DNA from 4 places in the Lysinibacillus sp. F12 genome. Region 2 is predicted to be linked to each of the others. Evidence: riboswitches for the same ligand, from Rfam matches in the RefSeq annotation. Region 2 holds a riboswitch; each other region holds the start of a gene.
The links. Region 2 has a riboswitch for thiamine pyrophosphate ahead of thiW (energy coupling factor transporter S component ThiW). Riboswitches for the same ligand answer to the same signal wherever they lie in the genome.

Region 1: linked by a shared signal. The riboswitch ahead of thiM (hydroxyethylthiazole kinase) and the one ahead of thiW (energy coupling factor transporter S component ThiW) in region 2 are both predicted to bind thiamine pyrophosphate.
Region 3: linked by a shared signal. The riboswitch ahead of AC3CH7_RS08370 (ABC transporter substrate-binding protein) and the one ahead of thiW (energy coupling factor transporter S component ThiW) in region 2 are both predicted to bind thiamine pyrophosphate.
Region 4: linked by a shared signal. The riboswitch ahead of AC3CH7_RS17460 (ABC transporter substrate-binding protein) and the one ahead of thiW (energy coupling factor transporter S component ThiW) in region 2 are both predicted to bind thiamine pyrophosphate.

The regions. Positions count from the first base shown of each region.
Region 1 covers NZ_JBYMLP010000002.1:1,232,099-1,239,573, forward strand. Annotated here, with positions in the region: gene AC3CH7_RS13160 (RDD family protein) at 1-495, opposite strand, end outside; gene sppA (signal peptide peptidase SppA) at 508-1,521, opposite strand; gene mbcS (acyl-CoA synthetase MbcS) at 1,705-3,288, opposite strand; TPP riboswitch at 3,476-3,574, shown strand; gene thiM (hydroxyethylthiazole kinase) at 3,660-4,427, shown strand; gene thiD (bifunctional hydroxymethylpyrimidine kinase/phosphomethylpyrimidine kinase) at 4,415-5,239, shown strand; gene thiE (thiamine phosphate synthase) at 5,229-5,870, shown strand; gene AC3CH7_RS13190 (alpha/beta-type small acid-soluble spore protein) at 5,941-6,159, opposite strand; gene thiI (tRNA uracil 4-sulfurtransferase ThiI) at 6,312-7,475, opposite strand, start outside.
Region 2 covers NZ_JBYMLP010000001.1:1,211,874-1,219,348, forward strand. Annotated here, with positions in the region: gene AC3CH7_RS06120 (ABC transporter permease) at 1-554, shown strand, start outside; gene AC3CH7_RS06125 (ABC transporter substrate-binding protein) at 551-1,624, shown strand; gene AC3CH7_RS06130 (MFS transporter) at 2,113-3,309, shown strand; TPP riboswitch at 3,369-3,476, shown strand; gene thiW (energy coupling factor transporter S component ThiW) at 3,571-4,077, shown strand; gene AC3CH7_RS06140 (VWA domain-containing protein) at 4,154-6,751, opposite strand; gene AC3CH7_RS06145 (vWA domain-containing protein) at 6,735-7,475, opposite strand, start outside.
Region 3 covers NZ_JBYMLP010000002.1:273,829-281,303, reverse strand. Annotated here, with positions in the region: gene parE (DNA topoisomerase IV subunit B) at 156-2,132, shown strand; gene parC (DNA topoisomerase IV subunit A) at 2,129-4,567, shown strand; TPP riboswitch at 4,691-4,801, shown strand; gene AC3CH7_RS08370 (ABC transporter substrate-binding protein) at 4,957-5,952, shown strand; gene AC3CH7_RS08365 (thiamine-binding protein) at 5,954-6,247, shown strand; gene AC3CH7_RS08360 (ABC transporter permease) at 6,244-7,017, shown strand; gene AC3CH7_RS08355 (ABC transporter ATP-binding protein) at 6,992-7,475, shown strand, end outside.
Region 4 covers NZ_JBYMLP010000003.1:707,532-715,006, reverse strand. Annotated here, with positions in the region: gene parC (DNA topoisomerase IV subunit A) at 1-2,330, shown strand, start outside; TPP riboswitch at 2,454-2,564, shown strand; gene AC3CH7_RS17460 (ABC transporter substrate-binding protein) at 2,720-3,715, shown strand; gene AC3CH7_RS17455 (thiamine-binding protein) at 3,717-4,010, shown strand; gene AC3CH7_RS17450 (ABC transporter permease) at 4,007-4,780, shown strand; gene AC3CH7_RS17445 (ABC transporter ATP-binding protein) at 4,755-5,504, shown strand; gene AC3CH7_RS17440 (TatD family hydrolase) at 5,494-6,243, shown strand; gene AC3CH7_RS17435 (hypothetical protein) at 6,304-6,480, opposite strand; gene AC3CH7_RS17430 (solute symporter family protein) at 6,573-7,475, opposite strand, start outside.

The sequences.
Region 1 (7,475 bases), on a different contig from region 2:
CACTGTTGTATCGGCGAAATAGTCATGCAGCCCTTGATTGTCTGGTAAAATAACTACCAAAATATAAAGAGGCATCACAATATTATTAATAATACGCCCAATCCATTCACGGAATAATACATCTGACCAAGTAAGGTTACCATGCTTTAATGAAATGACACGTAATCCAAATACCATCTTCCCTAGCGTTTGACCAAAGAATTTTGTCATAAGGACAAAATAACTATAATAAAGAACCGCTGAAATAATGGAGATTGGAGCATACCAAACTGATTCTGATAAGGACCAATCCATTAAATAAAAGATAGGATTAAAGAGTATTCCAACTACAGCAGACACAATAAACCCATCCAATAAAAATGCCCACAATCGAATCCAAAAGCCTGCTGTTTTTAATGTGTAGTTTTTTTGCCTTGCTAAATCTTCCGTGCCATTGTTAAAAAAGTTATTTTCCATTGAGGGTGAACCTTGCATAACAACTTCATTGTTTGTCATTGAACTCCCTCCTTAGTATTCCCCGTATAAATACATCATTTTAGGTGCATTGTAATCTGTCATAATTTTCATTAGCATTTTTTCCTCTGCTGAAGGACCGAACATGGAGCCAATTTTCATCCCAACATATGATTGCCATCCGCCCATATCATAAGCATATTCAAATAATACAGCATCTTCTAGTCCAAAATCGGCGCGTAAGGCTGCAATGGCAGCTTCTTCGTCGCCAATTTCATCGACTAAACCAGCTTCAAGTGCTTTTGTACCACCAAGAATACGGCCATCCGCCACTTTCTTCACATCGGCTTCTGACATATTACGTCCTTGTTCAACGATATCCACAAATTCTTCATATGTTTCATTGATCATATCCTGCATCATTGCACGTTCCTCTGGTGTCACATCACGCATTGGACTTAGCATATCCTTATGCTCACCAGATTTAAACGTTTCGAATTTGACACCGACTTTTTCAGCCAATGCTTGATAATTAATAGATTGCATGATAACACCAATTGAGCCTGTTATTGTATCACGATGTGCAAATATTTTGTCTGCTGGAGCTGAAATATAATAACCACCAGATGCTGCCATTGAATCCATTGATACATAAATTGGAATTTGTCTTTCTTCTTTAATTTTTAACAGCTTTTTATAAATTTCAGCAGATTCTTTTACCCCTCCACCAGGAGAGTTAACACTTAAAACAATTCCTTCAATCGTATCATCGTACAAAATACTATCCAATTGTTCTAGGAAAAATTGATGATCATATGCAACAGGCTGCCATAGTGAACTTGAGCCAATATCTTGGATCGTGCCATCCACCTTTAAATAGGCAATCCTTTTATCAAAATTATCCCCTTCGATTACATTTTCATATACATCTAAGTTATTTCCTGCCATTAAACTATCAAAATTACCTAGGAAATCTGCTTTAAATAGCGCAAAAATGGTATTAATCCCCAATGAAAACAGTAAAAGAACACCTGCTACTATTAATGCAACCCACCTTTTAACATTCATCTCTTTCCGCCTCCTTATGACGTAATACGTATGACTTGCTCATTAGTTTCATTTTTTTGCAATAATATGCAATTAGTTTTATTCTATTTATTTCCTCATAATACCTTACCTAAAATTACAAAAAAAATCAAAGTTCATTTCTTTGATGAACTCTGATTTTCGACATTATTTCCTAGGAAATGATTATTGTATACATTTTTTTATTTCTTGTTGCCTTAATTCGACACGTCTAATTTTACCAGATGCAGTTTTGGGTAACTCTGTAACAAATTCAATAGCACGTGGATATTTATAAGGTGCTGTTAATGATTTCACATGATTTTGAAGGGTTTGAATAAGCCCTTGATCACCATTAACACCATACTGCAGGATAATAAATGCTTTAACGATGTTCCCGCGAACTCTATCAGGGCTTGCAATGACAGCAACCTCTTTCACAGTCGGATGCTTCATCAACGCATCCTCCACTTCAAAGGGTCCAATTGTGTAACCTGAGGAAATAATGACATCATCCCCGCGTCCTTCAAACCAAAAGTAGCCGTCCGCATCTTTATAAGCTCGATCCCCTGTTATATACCAATCACCACGAAATTGTAAATTTGTACGTTCTGGATCATTTAAATATCTTTTAAAGAGTGCAGGTGTTTCTCGATGAACGGCAATATCACCTACTTCTCCTATAGCTACTGGCTCACCAAAATCGTCTATAATTTCAACGGTGTTGCCAGGGGTAGGCTTCCCCATCGAACCAACTCTTGCCTCCATACCTACCATAGTCCCTACCAGTAAGGTATTTTCTGTTTGACCATAACCATCTCGCACCTGTAGATGAAAAGTATCCGCGAATTTTTTTATAACTTCACTGTTCAAGGGCTCACCTGCTGAAACAGCTTGTCGAATTGAACTGATATCATACTCCTGTAAATTGTCAAGTGCTGCCATAAAACGATATTCAGTCGGTGTACAACATAAGATATTCATTTTAAATTTTTCAAGCAATGTTAAATAGGTTGCCGCATCAAACTTTCCTTTATAGACAAAAGCAGTGGCACCACTGCCTAAAATGGCGAGAAACGGGCTCCAAATCCATTTTTGCCATCCTGGTGCTGCGGTTGCCCATACAATATCATTTTCTTGTACTCCTAGCCAATGAGGAGCTGTTGTCCGTAAATGTGCATAGCCCCAGCTATGCGTATGCACTGCAGCTTTCGGATTTCCTGTTGTGCCACTTGTATAAGCTAAAAATGCATGGTCTGTACTTTTTGTTGGTGTAGAACTTATGTAAGTTGTTGGTTGCTTTCGCATTATATCTAACAATGGCTGCCATGGCTCATGAGCATTTCCAATAACAAATAGCTGCACCTCTTGTAAATTTTCTACTTGATCAAATTGCTGAATGTAAGGCTCAAAGGCCACAATTGCTTTAGCATCGGCATGATGAATACGATACTCAATATCTTTTGTTCTTAGCATTTCAGAGCTTGGAATGATTGTTAAACCCGCTTTTAATGCAGCAATATAGACAATGTATGCTTCTACTGAGCGTGGTACCATCACTAAAATGACATCACCTTTAGTTAATCCATTTTTTGTAAAGACATGTGCCGCCTGATTCGCTCTTTCAAGTAAATGTGCGTAGGTGATAAATTGTACATCAGAATGCTCTTCATAAATTATCAATGCATTTTTAGTTGAATCCTTAGCATATTTTTCAAATTCATCAGTTATGTTATACCATTCTGGTGCTACTAATTCTTGTCTTTTCATGGCAAATGCCCCCTTTTGATAAGACACATTATACTCCTTTCTTAGAATTTTCAATGGTTTACACTTGATTTGAGTAAAGTCATGACAACTATCATACTTACCTATATGGCATCAGTCACGTTTTGTTGATAGGAAAACTTGCTATTGAATACATATGAAAAGTATGGTACATTTTGGTCAACTAAAAGCAAGATTGCAGGGGGACTCATAAAGAGTTGAGAAGGTAAAACCTGACCCTTTGAACCTGTTAGTTAATACTGACGTAGGGAGCAATGAACATCTTTTTTTCAGATGAAAGGCTCTTTTTCGTGCATTTTTACACAAAAGAGCCTTTTTTGCGTGCTTACGTCCACCCATGAAGGAGGACTAAAATGATTTTTCAAACGATTCGTCAACAACAACCGCTTATACACTGTATAACTAATTATGTTGTGGCTAATTTCCAAGCAAATGGCTTATTGGCATTAGGTGCCTCTCCTGTCATGGCTGATGACAGCCATGAGGTAGAAGAAATGGTCGCCATTGCAGAAGCTCTTTTAATCAATATTGGTACACTGAATGATCGAACAAAGGAAGCGATGCTGTTAGCAGGAAAAAAGGCAAATACCCTTAGTATTCCTGTTATATTAGATCCAGTTGGCGCAGGTGCCACAGTTTATCGCAAGGAAACCGTACACCTATTACTTACAGACATACAATTTGCGGTCATACGCTGTAACAAGGGAGAACTTGCGGCATTAGTGAATGTGGAATGGCAACAAAAAGGTGTTGATAGTGGTGATGGATTTATTGACATAGAAACAGAAGCAACATTATTGGCTCAACGCTACAACTGTATAGTCATTGTTACAGGCGAACATGATTTTATGACAGACGGTGTGCAGAGCCAATGGATAACTGGTGGAAATTCACAAATGACAGAAGTCACTGGTACAGGCTGTTTACTTAGTGCTATATGTGGAGCCGCCTACTGTTCAGGAGAAGATCCATACAGTCAATTAGTGGAAACCCTCACTTACTACAAAAAAGCAGCTGAGCTAGCATCAGCCTTTACAGAGGATATCGGGGATATTCAAATTGCTTTGCTAAATGCCCTTCATCGTCTTTCAAAGGAGGGTGAGGCTTCATGCATATTGTAACGACAATTGCAGGCTCAGATAGTGGTGGTGGCGCTGGTATTCAGGCTGATTTAAAAACATTCCAGGAATTAGGGGTTTTCGGTACCTCAGTTATTACAGCTTTAACTGCTCAAAACACACGAGGTGTAACAGGGGTTTTCCCAATTGAAGTTGATTTTGTTGAAAAACAATTTCATGCATTACTAGAAGATTTTTCGATTGCTGCGATTAAAACGGGGATGCTTTATTCCTCGGATATTATTCAGACAATCGCACACATTTTACAGGATTTAAAAATCCCACTAATTGTTGATCCAGTTATGATTGCAAAAGGTGGAGAAAACTTATTGCAGCAAGAGGCTATTGAAGCCATGCGCATTTCTTTACTACCACTTGCTACAATTGTGACACCAAATATACCAGAAGCAGAGGCACTTACTGGAAGAAAAATAAATCAATTCTCTGATATGGAGAAGGTCGCTCAATGCTTTTTCCAACTAGGTGTTCACTGTGTCATCATTAAAGGTGGGCATCTCCCCAATTCGTTATATGCGATTGATTATGTATTTATAAAAAATGACAAATATTTTTCCATGCAGTCTCCTCGTATTCCAACGAAAAACACACATGGTACAGGTTGTACATTTTCAGCAGCTCTCACTGCTTTTATTGCTCAAGGTTTGACAATTGAAAAAGCTGTTATTGAAGCTAAAAAATTTATACAATTAGCTATTATGCATGATTTAGCCATTGGTAATGGTCATGGCCCTACAAATCATTTTGCTTATCGGCTGCATAATGGTGCCTGCGAGGTGAAGTTAGTTGAAACGTGAGGATTTACAGCTTTATTTTATTATGGGTACAAGCAATGTTTCCCATCAAGAGCCGTTAGTTGTTCTCGAAAAAGCGCTGAGGGCTGGCATAACCATGTTTCAATTACGTGAAAAAGGTCCTTACGCATTAACAGGACTAGCTTATGAGCAATTTGCCCGCCAGTGTCAACAATTATGTCAACATTACCATGTGCCGTTTATTGTTAACGATGACGTGGATCTAGCAGTACGACTTGGTGCTGATGGTGTCCATATTGGACAAGATGATGAACAGATTGCCATTGCACGGAAAAAAATGGCGAACCGGATTCTTGGCGTTTCCGTACATTCGCAGGAGGAACTACAAATAGCTATTGATCATCATGCTGATTATGTAGGTATCGGCCCTATTTTTGCCACAACATCTAAAAGTGATGCACAGCCACCATGTGGCACCAATTTTTTACAGAAGGCTTCCAAATTACAGCCTAACTTACCTATCGTGGCTATAGGTGGTATAAATGGGATAAATGCTGATATTGTTTTTCAAGCTGGTGCTGATGGAGTTGCTGTTATCTCTGCTCTCTGTGAAAGTGAGGATATTGAACAAACAGTATCCATATTTAAGTCTTTAAATCGCATAAAAAGATGATCTTTAAACAAACTAAAACCAGTGCCTTTTACGGTCACTGGTTTTAAGTTTATAAATGCTTATTTAGCATTTATTGGTTGTTGTTTGGCATACCCTTTAATTGAGATTCTGCCATTTGTACAAGACGTTTAGTGATTTCACCACCAACGGAACCGTTAGCACGAGCTGAAGCGTCAGCCCCTAATTGAACACCAAATTCTTGTGCAATTTCGTATTTCATTTGATCAAGTGCTTGTTGTACACCAGGTACTGCAAGCTGGTTTGAACTGCGGTTGTTGTTTGAAGCCATGTTTCTCACCTCCTTGTGAATATAGAATGTGCGTTATTAGATTTTTAATACAAAAAAAATAAAGGTAAATTGTACCTCTATTGGCATCTGCCGAACTATACAAAAAAAACCGTCTCAAATAGGCTATTTGAGACGGTTTTTGAACTTTTGATTTATAAAAGATCAGCAAACTTATCTTGCTGTTGCTCTTCTTCTTTCTTAGGGAAAATATAGACCTCACGATTTTTGACAGCACGTGCTATAAGTTCATCAAAATCAGAAAAGCTTTCGTAATGCTCAACCTTTTCGAGCTTAGGCTTTGTTTTAGGACTAGCAGGCGTAAAGATTGTACAGCAGTCCTCGAAAGGCTGAATAGATGTTTCATAGGTGCCAATTTGTTCAGCTAACTCAATGATTTCTAATTTATCTGATGAAATTAATGGTCGTAAAATAGGCGTATTCGTTACTGCATTTATAGCCGTTAAGCTTTCAAGTGTTTGACTCGCTACTTGTCCAAGGCTTTCTCCCGTGACAATCGCAAGAGCTCCGATTTCCTCACGTACTTGATCAGCAACCTTTAACATCATACGACGAGTTGTTGTCATTGATACATTAGATGGTACTTTCTCTTTAATCAATACTTGTATTTCAGTAAAAGGAATAACGTGCAAACGAATATTAGCACCAAATTTCGTTAACTCATTTGCAAGCACTTTTACTTTTTCTAATGAATTTTGGCTTGTATAGGGTGGACTAAAAAAGTGAATAGCTTCTAAACGGACTCCGCGTTTCATCATTAAATAACCTGCAACAGGACTATCAATACCACCTGAAAGCATTAACAATGACTTCCCATTTGATCCTACAGGCATTCCTCCTGCACCTGGAATGACTTGCGCCATCATATAGGTTGCATCATGACGGACTTCTACACGTAACTCGATATCTGGTTGCTTCACTTTCACCGATAAATTGTTAAATTGAGGTAAAACATATCCACCAATTTCCCGCTGAATCGCATGTGATTCTAATGGGAAGGTTTTATCAGTACGTTTCACTTCCACTTTAAACGTATATGGCTGGTCTTTAAATGTTTCCATTATCGTAATCGCAAGTTTTTTCATACTTTCCATATCTTTTTCACACGCTGCAACAGGGCTAAATGATTGGATACCAAAAATTTTAGGCAAACCTGTTACAAGTGTTTGCATTTGTGCGTCATTCTCTATTGCAATAAACATTCGATCACGTTCGGTACGAATATGAAGATGTCCTAAATCTGCAAAAGCATGACGGATATTCTCACGTAAACGGCGGATAAAATCCATCTTATTGCG
Region 2 (7,475 bases):
GAGCAATTGGTATTGTCACTGTCAAAGATTCAAAAATGCGTAATACATTATTGTCCCTAAACAATGTTTTAATTGTCAGTCCAGATGTCATCATTGGGGCAAGCTTTTTAATTCTATTTACAATGGTTGGCATTAAATTAGGCTTTGCTTCAGTATTATTAGCACACGTAGCGTTTAGTGTACCGATTGTAGTGTTAATGGTTTTACCTAAATTGTTAGAAATGAATAAATCACTAATTGATGCAGCGTTAGATTTAGGAGCAACCAAAAAGGATGTTATGATGCGTGTCATTTTACCGTATATTCAGCCAGGTATTTTTGCAGGTTTCTTCCTAGCTCTTACGTATTCATTAGATGATTTTGCTGTGACATTTTTCGTAACCGGCAATGGCTTCAGTACATTATCGGTAGAAATCTACTCGATGGCTCGCGCAGGAATATCTCTCACAGTTAACGCTATTTCTGGATTAGTATTCTTTGTAACCGTTATCGTTGTGGTTGGTTATTACTTCATTACAAGTCGTACAAGCAAAAGAACGGAGGGACAACAATGAAGTCATTAATTCAAGCGACCATCGCTATCCTTGTTGTTTCTGCCCTTTTATTCTATGCTGCTGACGCCTTAAGTGCAGGTGGCGGTAAAAGTGGAAAAGACACTTTAACCATTTTTAACTGGGGAGAGTATATTGACCCTGATCTATTGAAGGAATTTGAAAAAGAAACAGGTATTCATGTCATCTATGAAACATTTGACTCTAATGAAGCTATGATGACAAAAATACAGCAAGGTGGTACAGCTTACGATATTGCTGTTCCTTCTGAGTATATGATTGAAAAAATGAAGGAAGATAATTTATTGATTCCTTTAGACAAAGCAAAAATACCGAATTTAAAAAATATCGACCCTTACTTTTTAGACTTACCATTCGATGATAACAATCAATATTCAGTTCCTTACTTTTGGGGAACAGTAGGGATTGTCTATAATCCAAAACTAGTTGGAAATTTAGATTTCTCTTCTTGGGACGATTTATGGGATCCTTCATTAAAAAGAAAAGTATTTTTAGTAGACGGTGCCCGTGAAGTGATTGGGATGGGGTTAAATAGTCTTGGACACTCCTTGAATTCATTGGATAACAATGAACTACGGGAAGCAACTGACAAATTGATTACACTTGCGCCCAACGTAAAAGCGATCATTGGGGATGAAATTACACCATTAATGATTAATAACGAAGCAACAGTAGCCCTCACTTGGTCTGGTCAGGCAGCAGACATGATGTTTGAAAATGAAGAGTTGGACTTTGCTGTTCCTGAAGAGGGCTCCAATCTATGGTTCGATAATATGGTTATTCCCAAAACATCGAAAAATATTGATGGTGCACATGCCTTCATCAATTTTATGCTAAGTGCAGAATCCGGTGCTCAAAATGCCGATTATGTTGGCTATTCAACGCCAAATATTGCTGCGATGGACTTAATGGACCCAGAAGTAGTTTCAGATGAACGCTACTACCCATCTGAGGACCAACGTGATACCTTAGAGGTATACAAAAACTTAGGTCCAGATTACTTAGGAAAATATAATGAACTGTTTTTAGAATTTAAAATGAGTATTCGATAATTTATAAAAGCGAATTGGTCTACAAACCAATTCGCCTTTTTTATTTAAGCATTCATTTGTATCGCTATATTTAGAAAGCAATTCTACTAGTAACCAGTTGTCGATCATACAATCCCCCTTCGTCTAGGTATCATCAATTTTTTCAAGATGCCAGCAATCTTTAGTTTTTCTTTATCCATAAAAAGACCTTGAATCTACGTCGTACGACACCTGCGCATTATAACTTCATCTTTAACTTTCATCTACACGGTTATAGGTAATGGCAAACGAAATTATTTATTTTCACTAGTTTTTTACTCTCCCTATTTCAAGTCTCTAGAAAAAGCAATTCTCTTCCTCACTCCACACCCCGAATTTTTATGAGATAAAAGCTTTTCTGGAAAATCATTCTACATATCGAACCAGTTACAGCAATCTCAACTATTAGCCAGCCATAATTCTTTATGATAGACTGTACTATATTTGATTACAAAAAGGGGGGCTTGTCGATGACCCAGCAGAAGTCCAATAAGGCGGCTTTGTATATTTTAATGTTTAACATGTTTATCGCAATGGGGAGTATTGGAATTATTATTCCTGTAATGCCTGAATATTTAAGAATATTTGGAGCAGCAGGACAAGTTCTAGGCATGCTTATTGCAACGTTCGCCTTAGCACAATTCGTATTTTCTCCAATTGCTGGGAATCTTTCGGACCAGTATGGGCGGAAAAATTTAATTATTTTCGGTCTTATACTAACAGGACTTGCACAAATCGGTTTTGGCCTTTCTACAGATGTATGGATGCTCTTTTTAGCACGTTTTTTAGGTGGCCTTGGCTCTGCATTTGTAGCACCTCCTATTATGGCTTTTGTAGCAGACGTGACAACTTATGAAGAACGCGGAAAAGGAATGAGTTTGTTAGGAGCTGCTATGTCTTTCGGCTTTATGATTGGCCCTGGAATTGGTGGTTTCCTTGCAAAGGTTAGCTTACATTTTCCATTTTTCATGGCGGGAGCTGCCGCCATTTTAGCGGCTATTTTATCTTACTTTTTATTACCATCTACAAAGCCAAATACTGCGCAAAATAGACAAAAGCAAGATAATCTGGTAAAACAGATGGCTCGCTCTGTACATATGCCTTATTTTGTTATGTTAATTATTATGATGGTATTCTCATTTGGGATTGCTAACTTCCAAACGACCTTATCACTATTTGTGACAGAGAAATTTAATTACTCACCTGGCGATATTGCCATCATTTTAGTTGTTGGTGGTGCGTTTGGGGTAATTGTACAAATGTTTATTATTACGCCACTCTTTAAACGGTTTGGTGAAATGAAAGTAGTTTTGGTCAATTTATTTATTGCGGCCGTTGCTATTTTCTTAATATTATTTGTTTCTGGTTTTGCACTAATATTAGTTGTTGCAACCATCTTCTCTACGGCGACAACGTTGATTCGTCCAGCTGTTAATACTCTCATATCAAAACTTGCAGAAAAAGAGCAAGGATTCGCAGCCGGCTTGAATAATGCCTATATGAGTCTAGGAAATATGATTGGACCCGCTTTGGCTGGTTTTTTATTTGACTGGAATATGAACAGTCCTTATATTTTTGGTGCCATTATCTTATTAGCTTGCTTCTTCCTTGCCCTGATTTGGACATTGAAAAAGGCGCCTCAGCTTATGCATCCAGATTCACATTAATAGGTAACTCTTATTGACTATTTATTGAAATATGTTACACTTCTAAAAAATAGAAAAATACTTACCACTAGGGGAGTCTTCTAAAGGCTGAGACGTATATGGTTATATACGGACCCTTCGAACCTGATCTAGTTCATACTAGCGGAGGGAAGTGGCGCTTCTTGCTATTTTCAGTGTATAAGCAAGGCCGCTTCCTGTCGTTTGAAGGAAGCGGCTTTTTTCATTTTCCTAGTGGCTAAAATGAAAAGGAGTACACCTAACATGTCTATTAGAAAATTAACAATTATGGCTTTATTAGTAGCGATTGCTATTGCAGGTTCTACTTTTATCTCCATTCCAACTGGGATTGCTCGTGCTTATCCGGTGCAGCACGCTATTAACGTAATAGGAGCCATTATACTTGGACCCGTATCTACAGTTGTAGTTGCCTTTGTTACGGCCATTATTCGAATCCTTACAGGGACAGGCTCTCTTTTAGCCATTCCTGGTAGTATTATTGGTGCATTATGCGCAGGGCTTGCCTATAAATATAACGGTAAAATTTGGTTTGCTGGTTTGGGTGAAGTGATTGGCACTGGTCTTCTAGCATCACTTGTAGCAGTGCCCTATGCAAAGGTACTAATGGAAACTTCCGTAGCAGCCTTGTTTTTTATGCCTGCCTTTTTAATATCAAGTACAATTGGAGCAATTTTAGGCATTTTAGTAGCTAGCAGTTTGCGAAAAACGGTGCTAGTAAGATATTTTAATCCTACTCTCTTTATTAAATAGTGTCGTGGAAGGATTTCTTTTTCCATGAATGTACAAAAAGCAGTGCGAAATTCGCACTGCTTTCATCTAAACTAAATTATTGGCGTTTTTTCATACCCTTTAATAGTTGTGCTACATTCGTGTCTTCTGCTTGTACAGGGAGATCCTCTACCAGTTGCTCCTTTTTCTTCGACTTCGTTAGGAAATTCCAGCCAAAGCGCCTTATTGTTATATCAATAAAGAATAAGAGCATACCTGCAAGGAGAAGCCATGTGGCAATGTTTTGACGATCCGCCCCTTGCTTTGTAAAGTCACGGAACACTTCTTGTGGTTCTTTTAAAACAGCACCACCTGTTTGTTCGGTTATTTCTTCTATTAATTTATCATTAACAGGAAGAAGTTCATATTCAGCGCTGTAAGGAACACTTAATCCCGCCTGATAAATCGTTTCCTTTTCATCAGCGATACGGAAGAAGATTAACCCCGGCTCAGCTTGTACCACAGCTCGCACCTGAGAGGCTGATATAGTTTCAAGCTGTGTGTCTAGCTCTTCACCCGCTTCATTAACAGCCACAATATCTAAAAATGCTGCTTCATTTGTAGGGTCTGTAATCATAAAGGATCCATCTGATTCTACTCTTACATCGTAGGCAACGTCATTATAACTTGGGAGCATTTGCGAAATAAGCGTTTGCCAAAATGTGCCCCAGTCCTGCCATCTTGCCCAGTCTCCTGACCACTTTCCTGTTGAATCAGAAGTAAATGCGAATGTTTTGCCAAGACCGTATTGCCATTGTGCTAATACTGGATCTTCCTTTTCGCTTTCAGCCACGACGGTAGCACCCTGCTTTGCGGTTGTTCCAATATAAGCATTCATTTGTGGAACGCCATTGGCAAATAGCGTATTCCATCCCCCTGCATTATACAGTACAGGATAGAATGGATTATCTTCAATGTACGTACGGGAAATCATGGCCGTTTCACGAGATAAAATGGACGGAATAGTTTGCTCATCGATAACATTGTAGAAACGTCCACTCCCCATCTCACTCAGAGCTTCCAATAAGTTTGCATCCGCGTCTTGACCAATAGCTACTGTCGATAAGGTTATTCCGTTATCTTTTCCTTGTTCAATTAAATCGTCATAATTTCCTGGCTGCGATTGTCCATCCGTTAAAAGAATAATATGCTTACGTTGCAGTTTCATATCTGCTAGGTTTTCATATGCTTTTGCAAGTGAACCATAGATTTCTGTTCCGCCTCCTGGTGTAACGGATAAAATGGTATCCACTGCCTCTTCTTTATTATTCAAAGGTCCAGTCTCTATAATTTCCCAAGGACGATCATCAAATGCTATAAATCCTAATGTATCTTCATCACGTAGCATTTCAACTGATCGTGCAGCCGCTTCCTTTGCAAGCTCTAGCTTGGATCCTGACATACTGCCAGAACGGTCTAGTACAATGACAAGTCCTAGTGAAGGTAATTGTTCTTTCCCCTTTATCTCCATTTCAACAGGTAATAAAGTTTCAATTGGTGTTTTAAAATAACCACCTAAACCAAAGCTATTTTCTCCACCCACCATTGCAAAACCAACACCAAAGTTTTTGACTGCTTGCTCTATCACACTCATTTTTGCCTCACCGACTAAATGTCCCGGTACATTATCAAAAATAATGGCATTATATTGCAAATAACTGGAGAGTTCATTTGGCAAGCTTTCAGGTGATTTTACATCATAGCCTATTGATTGCTGACCAAGTGCCGCCGCTATTGGTGAAGCTGTTTCATAGCCATTCACAATGAGTAAATGTGGTTCGCTTTGTACCATTGTGACACTTGTTAATTTATTGTTTTCAAATATTGCGTCCTGTCCTACTTGAACAACGGCTTCATATTTCACCAGCCCTTCACCAGTCGCTGCATGTTTATAGGTAAACATATTCGTTCCTTCGGCTAGCTCGACTCCCTCACGATGAATCAGTTCATCATTTTCATATAATAATAGCTCGCCTTGTCCAGCTGTTGTTGCATGCACTTCTGTTACCAGTTGTTGTTGCTCACCTACATAGGCAACTTGTGGGGACACAAAGCTTTTTAATGAAACATCATTCACAACAGGCTGACTGAAGGGCACAACATCCACACTAATATTGGAGCCTTTAAACTTCGTGGCGAAATCTAAAGCACTTCCCTTTGTCTCATTGCCATCTGTTAATAGCACAAGGCGTGTTGCTTTTTTCGGATCTATAATACCTGTGGCAAGTTGCAGGCTTTGTTCTATATTCGTTTGATCAGTAGCCTTTATTTCCGTAAACTTTGGTACTTCCTTTAATGTTTTAGTCATAATGGCTTCTGTTTGTAATGTTGATGAGAATGAATACAGCCCTGCAAGCTGTTCATCTTTTTTCGATTGTAAACTATCCTGTATAAACTGTACCATCTCATCTTCAGTCCCATTCATGGAAGCTGAGCGGTCAACTAGATACACGATTTGTTCTTCTTTTATAGGTAATAAAAGATACGGCCCTGCCAATGCGAAAACTAAACAGCCTACCGCTAGCATGCGAATCATAAGTACGAAAGCATGACTCTTTTTTAGTCGCTGTCGTTCTCGCCAATAGGTCCAACCAAAATAGATGAGTAATGGAAGTAATAGCAACAATATGAATGGCATATCAATTCGTAAATCCACGACGTCGTTGCACCTCCCACTCTAAAACAAGTAAAACTAAAATAATAAGAATTAGCCAAGGGACAAAAGAAGCCTTCGAAATCTCAGCCTTTCCGTTATCAGAAATATCCCCTAATGTATAGCTTGTTCCTTGCTCAATAACACGTTCTTGCGCCTGCAATTGTACAATAAAATGTTTTTCTTCATTATTAGAACGCACAAAATAGATGCCAGGTTTTGTTGGCGCAGTTAGCATACCATCCGTAACCAATGATAGAAATTCATCTTCTTGTGAATATACGCTCCAGTCTTCCTGCGCTAAAGCTACTGCTCTTTGTTCATTTGGTGTGAAAATACCGAGTGAACCAATGGATTCTGATAACTGCTGTTCAGTACTCCATAAGAATAACGGGAATGATGGGTGTAGTGGCCAATCCGTATCTGCAATATCTGCTAAGACGACGATATCCCCTTTAGGAGAGCGCTGTATAAACGGCTTTACTCCAACAGTAGCGATAGTTTCATAATTTGTAAATCCAGGATACAAGGCGCTAACATAAACATCTTTGAGCTCACTAAAAGCAAATAAAGCATCACTTTTAGTACTTACTATGCCACTTACCTCTACTTTTTCAGCATCATCACGGCCAAATAACACAAGAGGTTTGACCATCTTTTCCAGCAATTCAGCTTGATTAGTGATCACCGTGGCATCCTGATTGTCTACTACTTGTAAAGGCGGAAC
Region 3 (7,475 bases), on a different contig from region 2:
TGTTGAAGATGTTTACTATTGAAATGTTTATTAAAACTGTGAGCAATTTTTAAAAATTTAATTGGACCTGTCGCTAACTATTGACAGGAAATGCTATTATTATTAGGATGAGAACATAAATAGAACATGTGTTTGTTTTTTGGAGGGGAATTTTGTTGACGAATAAACAGTCACCTAGCGTCTATAATGATGACGCTATACAAGTATTAGAAGGATTAGAAGCGGTGCGCAAACGACCAGGCATGTATATCGGTTCGACAGATGGCCGTGGACTTCATCACCTTGTGTATGAAATCGTAGATAATGCGGTGGATGAAGCATTGGCTGGCTTTGGATCTCATATTATTGTCAAGATTCACAAAGACCAGAGTATTAGCGTACGCGATTTCGGCCGTGGAATGCCAACTGGTATGCATAAGATGGGTAAACCTACTCCTGAAATTATTTTTACCGTCCTACACGCAGGTGGTAAGTTTGGACAAGGTGGTTATAAAACAAGTGGCGGTTTGCACGGTGTAGGTTCTTCTGTTGTGAATGCGCTATCAACTTTTTTAGAAGTAACCATCCATCGTGATGGGAAAAAATATCGCCAGCGCTTCGAGCATGGTGGACATCCAGTGACAACACTTGAAGAAATTGGTCAAACAAAACAAACAGGAACGCTTGTTCATTTCCTACCTGATGAAACAATCTTCTCTGTCACAAAATTTAATTATGATACTTTAGCAGAACGTTTACGTGAGTCGGCTTTTTTATTAAAGGGCTTAAAAATTGAATTAATCGATGAGCGCGAGGAAGGCAAAAATGATGTGTTCTTTTATGAGAACGGCATTGAAGCTTTCGTTGCGTATTTGAATGAAGAGAAGGATGTTCTTCATCCTGTGAAATATGTTGAGGGTATTCAAGACGATATTGAAGTAGAGTTTGCCTTCCAATATAATGATGGTTATTCTGAAACGATTTTATCGTTTGTCAATAATGTACGTACACGAGATGGCGGTACACATGAAACCGGTGCAAAAGCAGCCTTGACGCGTGTCTTTAATGAATACGCAAGAAAAATTGGCTTATTAAAGGACAAGGACAAAAACTTAGAAGGAACGGATATTCGAGAGGGCTTAGCGGCTATCGTATCTGTTCGTATTCCAGAGCACTTATTACAATTTGAAGGACAAACAAAGGGCAAGCTTGGTACGAGTGAGGCTCGTTCAGCGGTAGATAGTGTGGTGTCTGAGCAAATTTTATATGTGCTAGAGGAAAATGCTGAATTGTCAGCGTCTCTTGTGCGTAAAGCGATTCGTGCGCAGCAAGTGCGTGAGGCGGCTCGTAAAGCCCGTGAGGATGCACGAAATGGTAAGAAAAACAAAAAGGGTAGTACGATTCTGTCTGGGAAATTAACGCCTGCACAGTCACGTAATGCGGCGAAAAATGAATTATATTTAGTCGAGGGTGATTCAGCGGGTGGTTCTGCAAAACAAGGTCGTGATCGAACATTCCAGGCGATATTACCACTGCGTGGGAAAGTTATTAACACAGAAAAAGCCAAGCTACAAGATATTATGAAAAACGAAGAAATTTCAACGATTATTCATGCGATCGGTGCAGGTGTAGGTACAGATTTTGCTGTGGAGGATTCAGCCTACAATAAGGTAGTCATTATGACCGATGCTGATACGGATGGTGCGCATATTCAAGTATTGCTACTAACGTTTTTCTATCGTTATATGCGTCCGCTCATCGAGGCTGGAAAAGTCTTTATTGCGTTACCACCACTTTATAAGGTTTCGAAAGGAACTGGCAAAAAAGAAGTGATTGAATATGCTTGGACAGAAAACGATTTACAAAAGGCCATCAAACAAGTTGGAAAGGGTTACATATTACAGCGCTATAAAGGTCTTGGAGAGATGAATGCTGACCAGCTATGGGATACAACAATGAACCCTGACACACGGACATTAATTCGTGTCACTATCGAGGATGGTGCACGTGCAGAGAGACGTGTCACGACGTTAATGGGCGATAAAGTAGAGCCACGTCGTAAATGGATCGAAGCCAATGTAGACTTCGGTATGGAGGATGATGCTAACATTTTAGAAAATGAATTCATCCAACAAGAGGAGGGCCAAGCATGAGTAGTACAGAAAAGTTTCAAGATTTACCTTTAGAAGAAGTAATGGGTGACCGTTTTGGTCGCTATAGTAAATATATTATTCAAGACCGCGCGTTGCCAGATGCACGTGACGGTCTTAAACCAGTACAGCGTCGTATTTTATATGCAATGTTTACGGAAGGTAATACACATGAGAAACCGTTTCGTAAATCGGCTAAGACAGTCGGAAATGTAATCGGTAATTACCATCCGCACGGAGATAGCTCAGTCTATGAGGCGATGGTTCGTATGAGTCAGGATTGGAAAGCTCGCCATATGCTTATAGAAATGCATGGGAATAACGGTTCGGTTGATGGAGATCCACCAGCAGCCATGCGTTATACGGAGGCAAGACTTTCTGCAATTGCTGGTGAAATGTTACGAGATATTGGGAAGAAAACGGTTGAATTCGTGCCAAACTTCGATGACCAGGATATGGAACCAACTGTTTTACCAGCTCGTTTCCCTAATTTATTAGTAAACGGCTCTACAGGGATATCTGCGGGTTATGCAACAGATATTCCACCGCATGCATTAGATGAAGTGCTGGATGCTGTTTTGATGCGCTTAGACAAGCCTACTGTGACAGTGGATGAATTGATGACAGTTATCAAGGGTCCTGATTTCCCTACAGGCGGAATTATTCAAGGTGTAGACGGCATTAAAAAGGCATATGAAACAGGGCGCGGTAAAATTATTGTCCGTGCACAAGCTGTGGTCGAACCTATCAAGGGCGGAAAAGAGCAAATTGTCGTTACCGAATTACCATACGATGTGAATAAAGCGAATCTTGTGAAAAAAATTGATGAGCAACGTGTAGATAAACGCCTTGAAGGGATTGCTGAAATTCGTGATGAATCAGATCGTACAGGGTTACGTGTCGTTATCGAGCTGAAAAAGGATGTTCCTGGACAGGGGATTCTACAGTACCTATTTAAAACAACAGATTTACAAGTAGCTTACAATTTTAATATGATTGCCATTCATAATCGTCGTCCAACGATGATGACATTACCATTATTGCTGGATTCCTATATTACTCACCAAAAAGAAGTGGTCACAAATCGTTCTATATATGATTTACAAAAGGCAAAGGATCGCTCCCATATCGTGGATGGCTTAATTAAAGCCCTATCTATTCTAGACGAGGTTATTGCTACGATTCGTTCATCTAACGATAAGAAGGACGCCAAGCTCAATTTACAGGCGAAGTTCGATTTTACTGAGGTACAGGCAGAGGCGATTGTGAGCCTGCAATTATATCGTTTAACGAATACCGATATTACAGAACTCCGTCAAGAACAGGATGACTTAAACAAATTGATTGCCAAGCTAGAAGGAATTTTACAAAGCGAGGCCAAACTTGTACGCGTCATTAAACAAGAATTGCTAGATATTAAAAAACGTTTCACAGAGCCACGTCGCTCGAAAATTGAACAAGAAATAGAAGAAATTAAAATTACATTAGATGTCCTTGTTCCAAGTGAAGAGGTTGTAGTGACTGTCACGAAAGATGGCTATATTAAACGTACATCTACACGATCCCATGCCGCCTCCAACGGTCAAGATTTTGCGATGAAAGATTCCGATTACTTATTGTATGAAGCAAACTTAAATACACAACATCATCTATTGTTATTTACAAATAGAGGGAATTATATTTATCAGCCTGTTCATGAATTACCTGATATTCGCTGGAAGGACCTTGGACAGCATATTTCAAGTATTGTGCCAACAAGTGAAGATGAGTCGATTATTGCAGTCTATGGCTTTGAAACATTTGAACAGCCAAATATGTATATTTTAACTGCTACGAAAGATGGCCAAATTAAACGTTCGCCATTAGCAGATTATGCTGTGACGCGTTATTCGAAGCCAATTAAAACAATGAATGTTAAAGCGGGCGATGCAATGATTTATGCATCGTTTATAACTGATGATGCGGAACTGCTCTTAACAACTGATACGGCCTATGCCATTCGTTTCCCTATTGAAGAACTACCAGTTACTGGAGTGAAAACGGGCGGTGTTAAAGGTATTACGCTAAAAGATGGAGAAGCTTTAGTCGGGGTCAATGTCCTACAGCCAGACGAAACACAATATGTCGTTATTGTGACACAACGAGGGGCTGTAAAGAAAATGAATGTCGCAGAGGTAGAAATAGCAAGTCGTGCCAAGCGTGGACTTAAAGTCCTTACAGAATTAAAAGCAAATCCTCATCGAATTGTCGCTGTTATTCAAGCAACAGACGATGAGCAGGTTGTGATTGAAACTGAAAAAGGCATACAAGAGGTTATCGATGTCCATGCATTGACGCGCGCTGATCGCCATTCTAATGGTTCATTTAAAGTGGACATTGCAACAGATGGAGCCATCTCACATGTTTTAACGGCCAAAAAAGAACAAAAAACAAGCTAACATCATGCCCAGTCTCTATAAGTAGAGCTGGGCTATTTGTTTATAGTGGCACAACTATCCAAAATTAGCATCTTGTCATTTAAGATCAACTATGGGTATAATAAACATCGAAAAGTTCATAGCGAAAGAATGTAGGGGGGCTAGTTATGGCTAGCTGAGATTGTGTCCGATAGACACTGACCCTTTGAACCTGATTTGGCTCGTACCAGCGTAGGGAACATCTATTCAAAAAAGCAAATGTTTTGGAGATTGATTGCAATACGTCTGGGAGGAATCCTAGGCGTTTTTTTATTTTCTAAGCAATATCTTACCAACCGTATAATACGCTTTCTTCTGGTGACAACATTCATTCATGAACACTTTCATATTACAAACTGGGAGGACCTAGCATGAAAAAATGGTTATTTATCCTATTAGCTACTCTATTGACGTTAGTAGGCTGTAGCGACAAGGAGGACAAGCAGTCTGCTGATACAAAGAAAAAGGTATCAGTGGTACTCGATTGGACACCGAATACGAATCATACAGGATTGTATGTTGCGAAAAAGCTCGGTTATTTTGAAGAAGTAGGCTTAGATGTTGATATTATAATGCCAGGAGAGGCAGGAGCCGATCAGCTCGTAGCTTCTGGTAAGGCAGAATTTGGCGTGAGTTATCAGGAGGGCATTACACAGGCTCGTGTTCAGGATGTGCCACTTGTTTCGATAGCGGCCATCATCCAGCATAATACATCTGGATTTGCTTCTGTAGCGTCAAAGGGTATTACCTCTCCAAAGGACTTTGAAGGAAAAACATATGGGGGCTGGGGAGCACCTCTCGAACAAGCGGTATTACAATCATTAATGCAAAAAGAAAACGCTGATATTAATAAATTAGACATTGTCAATGCGGGAGATTTAGATTTCTTTACGATGATGAAAAAGGACATCGACTTTGCTTGGATTTATTATGCATGGACAGGTATTGAGGCAGAGCTTCGTGGGGAAAAAATTAATATGCTGTATTTAACGGACTATAGTGATCAGTTAGATTACTATACACCTGTTTTAGCAACCAATGAAAAAATGATTCAAAACAATCCAGACAGCGTCAAAGCTTTTGTTGCAGCTGCATCGAAGGGCTATGAATATGCCATCGAGCATCCGAATGAAGCGGCTGATATTTTACTAGAAGCGGCACCAGACTTAGATAAGGAGTTAGTGCATAAAAGTCAAGAGTGGTTGGCTGATAAGTATCAGGATGACGCTAATCAATGGGGGGAGCAAAAGCTTTCTGTGTGGGAAAACTATGCTAAATGGATGTCGAGTAATAAAGTGTTAGAGGGCGAATTTGATGCTAAACAGGCGTTTACGAATGAGTTCCTACCGAAAAAGGAGGCCAATTAACATGGCAAATTCATTAATCAGTGTCCAAATCATTCCAAAGACAGAGAAATACGAGGATGTCATTCCTTATGTGGATGCGGCCATTGCGGTTATTGATGCATCTGGTGTGAACTATGAGGTTCATCCCCTTGAAACAACAATGGAAGGTGAGCTTACAACGCTTCTTCAAATCATTGAAAAAATGAATGTTAAGATGGTCGAGCTAGGAGCCATTAATGTCATTACACAAGTAAAAATTTTATATCAACCAAATGGGATTACCATGGCTACATTAACGGAGAAATATCAGTCATGAAACGGGCATTACAAAAGGGAAGGACGATAATGTTTATCGCCTTCCTCTTATTCATATGGGAGCTTGTTGTGCATATCGCTGATGTTCCTTCCTGGCTCCTACCAGCACCAAGCATAATCTTAAAGGAAGGCTTTCAATCATATCAAACGTTTCTGCCACATGCCCTGGCTACTGTGGAATTAGCTTTACTTGGACTTGCTATTGGGGTTGGCTGTGGTCTAACCGTGGCGATTGTTTTGCATCGTTTTACTTTCATTCGGTCGTTATTTTATCCGATTCTCATTATGTCGCAAAATATACCCATTCTTGTATTGGCGCCGTTACTTATTATTTGGTTTGGCTTTGGCTTATTACCAAAGCTCATCATTATTTGTCTAGTATGCTTTTTCCCTATTGTCATTGCGGCAATGGACGGTTTTCGTCAAACAGCACCCGAGTTAAAGCATTACTTCGAAATGATTGGAGCAACGAAGGCCCAAACGTTTTGGAAATTAGAATGGCCACATGCCTATCCGGCAATTTTCTCGGGCATAAAAATTGCTGCTACCTATAGTGTAATGGGAGCAGTTATTGCGGAATGGCTTGGTGCAAAAAAGGGAATAGGCGTATACATGACCTTAGCACAATCTTCCTTCCGTACAGATCGAGTGTTTGTCGCCATTTTTGCGATTGTCTTGCTAAGCTTATTGTTGTTTAGTAGTATCCGCTTGCTTGAAAAATTAATGGTAAAGGGGAGAGGTTATCATGCTCAGCATTCAAAACATCGCTAAATCCTTTGACAGTCTACATGTACTTGACCATGTTTCCTTTGATGTCAAGGATGGTGAGTTTGTGGCCATAGTAGGACCATCTGGCAGTGGTAAGAGTACCCTTTTTCAATTAATTGGTGGGGTCTCTTTGGTTGATCAAGGGACGATTTTATTAAATGGAGAGGAGATTCAGCAAAAAAGAGGCGCAATTGGCTATATGCCACAGCAGCCTTGTTTACTTCCTTGGCGTACTATTTTAGAGAATGTAACAATTGTCGAGGAATTACAGCAAAATCCAAATGTTGAACGTGCAAAAGGTTGGCTTGAAAAGGTGGGGCTTGCTTCCTTTAGTCAAGCTTACCCATACGAGCTCTCGGGAGGGATGCAACAACGTGTGTCTTTTATCCGTGCCATTGTCAGTGATAAACCTATTTTATGTCTAGATGAACCATTTTCTGCGCTTGATGAATTTACAAGAC
Region 4 (7,475 bases), on a different contig from region 2:
GTGACGGTCTTAAACCAGTACAGCGTCGTATTTTATATGCAATGTTTACGGAAGGTAATACACATGAGAAACCGTTTCGTAAATCGGCTAAGACAGTCGGAAATGTAATCGGTAATTACCATCCGCACGGAGATAGCTCAGTCTATGAGGCGATGGTTCGTATGAGTCAGGATTGGAAAGCTCGCCATATGCTTATAGAAATGCATGGGAATAACGGTTCGGTTGATGGAGATCCACCAGCAGCCATGCGTTATACGGAGGCAAGACTTTCTGCAATTGCTGGTGAAATGTTACGAGATATTGGGAAGAAAACGGTTGAATTCGTGCCAAACTTCGATGACCAGGATATGGAACCAACTGTTTTACCAGCTCGTTTCCCTAATTTATTAGTAAACGGCTCTACAGGGATATCTGCGGGTTATGCAACAGATATTCCACCGCATGCATTAGATGAAGTGCTGGATGCTGTTTTGATGCGCTTAGACAAGCCTACTGTGACAGTGGATGAATTGATGACAGTTATCAAGGGTCCTGATTTCCCTACAGGCGGAATTATTCAAGGTGTAGACGGCATTAAAAAGGCATATGAAACAGGGCGCGGTAAAATTATTGTCCGTGCACAAGCTGTGGTCGAACCTATCAAGGGCGGAAAAGAGCAAATTGTCGTTACCGAATTACCATACGATGTGAATAAAGCGAATCTTGTGAAAAAAATTGATGAGCAACGTGTAGATAAACGCCTTGAAGGGATTGCTGAAATTCGTGATGAATCAGATCGTACAGGGTTACGTGTCGTTATCGAGCTGAAAAAGGATGTTCCTGGACAGGGGATTCTACAGTACCTATTTAAAACAACAGATTTACAAGTAGCTTACAATTTTAATATGATTGCCATTCATAATCGTCGTCCAACGATGATGACATTACCATTATTGCTGGATTCCTATATTACTCACCAAAAAGAAGTGGTCACAAATCGTTCTATATATGATTTACAAAAGGCAAAGGATCGCTCCCATATCGTGGATGGCTTAATTAAAGCCCTATCTATTCTAGACGAGGTTATTGCTACGATTCGTTCATCTAACGATAAGAAGGACGCCAAGCTCAATTTACAGGCGAAGTTCGATTTTACTGAGGTACAGGCAGAGGCGATTGTGAGCCTGCAATTATATCGTTTAACGAATACCGATATTACAGAACTCCGTCAAGAACAGGATGACTTAAACAAATTGATTGCCAAGCTAGAAGGAATTTTACAAAGCGAGGCCAAACTTGTACGCGTCATTAAACAAGAATTGCTAGATATTAAAAAACGTTTCACAGAGCCACGTCGCTCGAAAATTGAACAAGAAATAGAAGAAATTAAAATTACATTAGATGTCCTTGTTCCAAGTGAAGAGGTTGTAGTGACTGTCACGAAAGATGGCTATATTAAACGTACATCTACACGATCCCATGCCGCCTCCAACGGTCAAGATTTTGCGATGAAAGATTCCGATTACTTATTGTATGAAGCAAACTTAAATACACAACATCATCTATTGTTATTTACAAATAGAGGGAATTATATTTATCAGCCTGTTCATGAATTACCTGATATTCGCTGGAAGGACCTTGGACAGCATATTTCAAGTATTGTGCCAACAAGTGAAGATGAGTCGATTATTGCAGTCTATGGCTTTGAAACATTTGAACAGCCAAATATGTATATTTTAACTGCTACGAAAGATGGCCAAATTAAACGTTCGCCATTAGCAGATTATGCTGTGACGCGTTATTCGAAGCCAATTAAAACAATGAATGTTAAAGCGGGCGATGCAATGATTTATGCATCGTTTATAACTGATGATGCGGAACTGCTCTTAACAACTGATACGGCCTATGCCATTCGTTTCCCTATTGAAGAACTACCAGTTACTGGAGTGAAAACGGGCGGTGTTAAAGGTATTACGCTAAAAGATGGAGAAGCTTTAGTCGGGGTCAATGTCCTACAGCCAGACGAAACACAATATGTCGTTATTGTGACACAACGAGGGGCTGTAAAGAAAATGAATGTCGCAGAGGTAGAAATAGCAAGTCGTGCCAAGCGTGGACTTAAAGTCCTTACAGAATTAAAAGCAAATCCTCATCGAATTGTCGCTGTTATTCAAGCAACAGACGATGAGCAGGTTGTGATTGAAACTGAAAAAGGCATACAAGAGGTTATCGATGTCCATGCATTGACGCGCGCTGATCGCCATTCTAATGGTTCATTTAAAGTGGACATTGCAACAGATGGAGCCATCTCACATGTTTTAACGGCCAAAAAAGAACAAAAAACAAGCTAACATCATGCCCAGTCTCTATAAGTAGAGCTGGGCTATTTGTTTATAGTGGCACAACTATCCAAAATTAGCATCTTGTCATTTAAGATCAACTATGGGTATAATAAACATCGAAAAGTTCATAGCGAAAGAATGTAGGGGGGCTAGTTATGGCTAGCTGAGATTGTGTCCGATAGACACTGACCCTTTGAACCTGATTTGGCTCGTACCAGCGTAGGGAACATCTATTCAAAAAAGCAAATGTTTTGGAGATTGATTGCAATACGTCTGGGAGGAATCCTAGGCGTTTTTTTATTTTCTAAGCAATATCTTACCAACCGTATAATACGCTTTCTTCTGGTGACAACATTCATTCATGAACACTTTCATATTACAAACTGGGAGGACCTAGCATGAAAAAATGGTTATTTATCCTATTAGCTACTCTATTGACGTTAGTAGGCTGTAGCGACAAGGAGGACAAGCAGTCTGCTGATACAAAGAAAAAGGTATCAGTGGTACTCGATTGGACACCGAATACGAATCATACAGGATTGTATGTTGCGAAAAAGCTCGGTTATTTTGAAGAAGTAGGCTTAGATGTTGATATTATAATGCCAGGAGAGGCAGGAGCCGATCAGCTCGTAGCTTCTGGTAAGGCAGAATTTGGCGTGAGTTATCAGGAGGGCATTACACAGGCTCGTGTTCAGGATGTGCCACTTGTTTCGATAGCGGCCATCATCCAGCATAATACATCTGGATTTGCTTCTGTAGCGTCAAAGGGTATTACCTCTCCAAAGGACTTTGAAGGAAAAACATATGGGGGCTGGGGAGCACCTCTCGAACAAGCGGTATTACAATCATTAATGCAAAAAGAAAACGCTGATATTAATAAATTAGACATTGTCAATGCGGGAGATTTAGATTTCTTTACGATGATGAAAAAGGACATCGACTTTGCTTGGATTTATTATGCATGGACAGGTATTGAGGCAGAGCTTCGTGGGGAAAAAATTAATATGCTGTATTTAACGGACTATAGTGATCAGTTAGATTACTATACACCTGTTTTAGCAACCAATGAAAAAATGATTCAAAACAATCCAGACAGCGTCAAAGCTTTTGTTGCAGCTGCATCGAAGGGCTATGAATATGCCATCGAGCATCCGAATGAAGCGGCTGATATTTTACTAGAAGCGGCACCAGACTTAGATAAGGAGTTAGTGCATAAAAGTCAAGAGTGGTTGGCTGATAAGTATCAGGATGACGCTAATCAATGGGGGGAGCAAAAGCTTTCTGTGTGGGAAAACTATGCTAAATGGATGTCGAGTAATAAAGTGTTAGAGGGCGAATTTGATGCTAAACAGGCGTTTACGAATGAGTTCCTACCGAAAAAGGAGGCCAATTAACATGGCAAATTCATTAATCAGTGTCCAAATCATTCCAAAGACAGAGAAATACGAGGATGTCATTCCTTATGTGGATGCGGCCATTGCGGTTATTGATGCATCTGGTGTGAACTATGAGGTTCATCCCCTTGAAACAACAATGGAAGGTGAGCTTACAACGCTTCTTCAAATCATTGAAAAAATGAATGTTAAGATGGTCGAGCTAGGAGCCATTAATGTCATTACACAAGTAAAAATTTTATATCAACCAAATGGGATTACCATGGCTACATTAACGGAGAAATATCAGTCATGAAACGGGCATTACAAAAGGGAAGGACGATAATGTTTATCGCCTTCCTCTTATTCATATGGGAGCTTGTTGTGCATATCGCTGATGTTCCTTCCTGGCTCCTACCAGCACCAAGCATAATCTTAAAGGAAGGCTTTCAATCATATCAAACGTTTCTGCCACATGCCCTGGCTACTGTGGAATTAGCTTTACTTGGACTTGCTATTGGGGTTGGCTGTGGTCTAACCGTGGCGATTGTTTTGCATCGTTTTACTTTCATTCGGTCGTTATTTTATCCGATTCTCATTATGTCGCAAAATATACCCATTCTTGTATTGGCGCCGTTACTTATTATTTGGTTTGGCTTTGGCTTATTACCAAAGCTCATCATTATTTGTCTAGTATGCTTTTTCCCTATTGTCATTGCGGCAATGGACGGTTTTCGTCAAACAGCACCCGAGTTAAAGCATTACTTCGAAATGATTGGAGCAACGAAGGCCCAAACGTTTTGGAAATTAGAATGGCCACATGCCTATCCGGCAATTTTCTCGGGCATAAAAATTGCTGCTACCTATAGTGTAATGGGAGCAGTTATTGCGGAATGGCTTGGTGCAAAAAAGGGAATAGGCGTATACATGACCTTAGCACAATCTTCCTTCCGTACAGATCGAGTGTTTGTCGCCATTTTTGCGATTGTCTTGCTAAGCTTATTGTTGTTTAGTAGTATCCGCTTGCTTGAAAAATTAATGGTAAAGGGGAGAGGTTATCATGCTCAGCATTCAAAACATCGCTAAATCCTTTGACAGTCTACATGTACTTGACCATGTTTCCTTTGATGTCAAGGATGGTGAGTTTGTGGCCATAGTAGGACCATCTGGCAGTGGTAAGAGTACCCTTTTTCAATTAATTGGTGGGGTCTCTTTGGTTGATCAAGGGACGATTTTATTAAATGGAGAGGAGATTCAGCAAAAAAGAGGCGCAATTGGCTATATGCCACAGCAGCCTTGTTTACTTCCTTGGCGTACTATTTTAGAGAATGTAACAATTGTCGAGGAATTACAGCAAAATCCAAATGTTGAACGTGCAAAAGGTTGGCTTGAAAAGGTGGGGCTTGCTTCCTTTAGTCAAGCTTACCCATACGAGCTCTCGGGAGGGATGCAACAACGTGTGTCTTTTATCCGTGCCATTGTCAGTGATAAACCTATTTTATGTCTAGATGAACCATTTTCTGCGCTTGATGAATTTACAAGACTGGAAATGCAGGCATGGCTCCTATCCATTTGGGAAGAGCATAAAAAATCTATCTTATTCGTCACACATAGTATTGAAGAGGCCCTCTTTTTAGCCGATCGTATAATTGTTTTATCGAAACGGCCTGCAACAGTGAAAAAAGAAATGATTGTGCCATTTGAGCGCCCCCGCAAAGAAGAAATTCGTCATTCTGCCACATTCACAGCCTTGAAGCAACAGTTATTCACGTATTTACAGGAAGAAAAGGGGGATTTGAATGTTGATTGATGCCCATATTCATTTAGATCAATATAAGGACGTGGAAATACCTTCATTATTGGCAGAAGTAGAGGCATTAATTGCGGTAAGTATGCAGTTGTCCTCCTGTCAAAAGACGTTGCATTTAGCGAAGGTCTATCCCAAGGTGAAGGCGGCTTTTGGGTTTCATCCTGAACAGCCTTTACTGGATGAAATAGAAGAGAAGGCTTTATTTGATTGGATTCGCGCGCATCGTGATAACATGGTAGCGGTTGGTGAGGTCGGTTTACCCTATTATTTAAGGCAAGAACAAGCCTTGGATGTTCGTCCATATGAGGCTTTATTGGAACGATTTATCGTATTGGCTAAGGAATTGGGCAAACCGATTGTGTTGCATGCTGTATATGAGGATGCTAGCATCGTGTGCGATTTGCTAGAAAAGCATCAGCTTTGTCAGGCTCATTTCCATTGGTTTAAAGGGGACGAGGCAGTCATGAAACGCATGATTCGGCGAGGTTATTTTATCTCTATTACGCCTGATGCATTGTATGAAGAGGAAATTCAACAGCTAATTCAAATCTACCCGATTGACTTAATGATGGTAGAAACAGATGGCCCATGGTCGTTTGAGGGACCTTTTACAAATAAACCAACGTCTCCGTGGATGATGCATTCGACGATTGAGGTGATTGCAGCCATCAAGGGATTGTCTATTCAGCAAGTGGCTAAAATTATCACTCAGAATACAAAAAACTTTTATCGACTTTAAGGTAACGTGGCAATTGCCACTTATGTTTTCTACAATAATAAAAGCAGTATAGGATATCAATTAGTTATCCGTATACTGCTTTTTATGTTTAGTAAAATCATGCATCAATTTCTCTGTTTTTGTTTTGGTGGTGCGTTCATGTGTGCTGAAGGAATTGGATTGGCGATTTTTCTCTACATCCTTGCCAGCAGTTCTTTTTATATGCATCCGCTTCTTTTTCGCCCTAGATTGAGCCATTTTCATTCCCTCCTTTTAACAATTATAGTAACGAAAATGAATGAAAAAGTAAAACCTCGTAAGCAAGAACTTACGAGGTTTATGAAATCGATTTAGTGAGATACGTCCTGTACAGAAATACCTGTGTTTGCTTTAACGTCAACTTCACGATATTTTGCATCATCAGTTTCTTTAGAAAGTAATGTGCCGATGAAACCACCAAGGAAACCAAGCGGTACAGAGATTAGGGCAGGGTTCGTTAACATAATTAACGGATCACCAACAAAAATCGCCTTGCCTTCAACTGGATTCCATACGTTTGGTGACATAGCTACTAATACTAATGCAGAGATTAAGCCTGTTAACATCGCTGTAACAGCACCAGCTGTATTAAAGCGTTTCCAATAAATTGTGTAAATAATAACTGGAAGGTTAGCGGAACCTGCAATACAGAATGCTAAAGATACTAAGAATGCAACGTTTAATGTTTGTGCACCAAGAGCTAATAGAATAGATATTACAGCGATTGTAATGGAGCCAATACGAGCTGCAAGAACTTGCTCTTTTTCAGTAACTTTACCCTTTTTAATGATTTGACCATAAATATCATGTGATAGGGCAGAGGCACCTGAAAGGACAAGGCCTGCTACTACCGCTAAAATTGTTGCGAATGCTACCGCACAAACGAATGAGAATAGAATGTCGCCTCCTAGTGCTTCTGCAAGAAGAGGGGCTGCCATATTACCTGCAGCGTTAGCCGCAATAATATCTTCTTTTCCAACGAATGCTGCTGCACCGAAACCTAAGAAAATGGTTAAAACGTAGAATATACCTACAATCCAAGTTGCCCAAATAACAGATGAACGAGCCGTTTTTGCATCTTTTACTGTAAAGAAACGCATTAAGATATGTGGAAGACCCGCAGTACCTAATACTAATGCAATTAACATTGAAATTGTGTCAAGTCCCTCTGTATATTTTAGACCAGGATTTAAATAAGCAGCACCATTATCAGT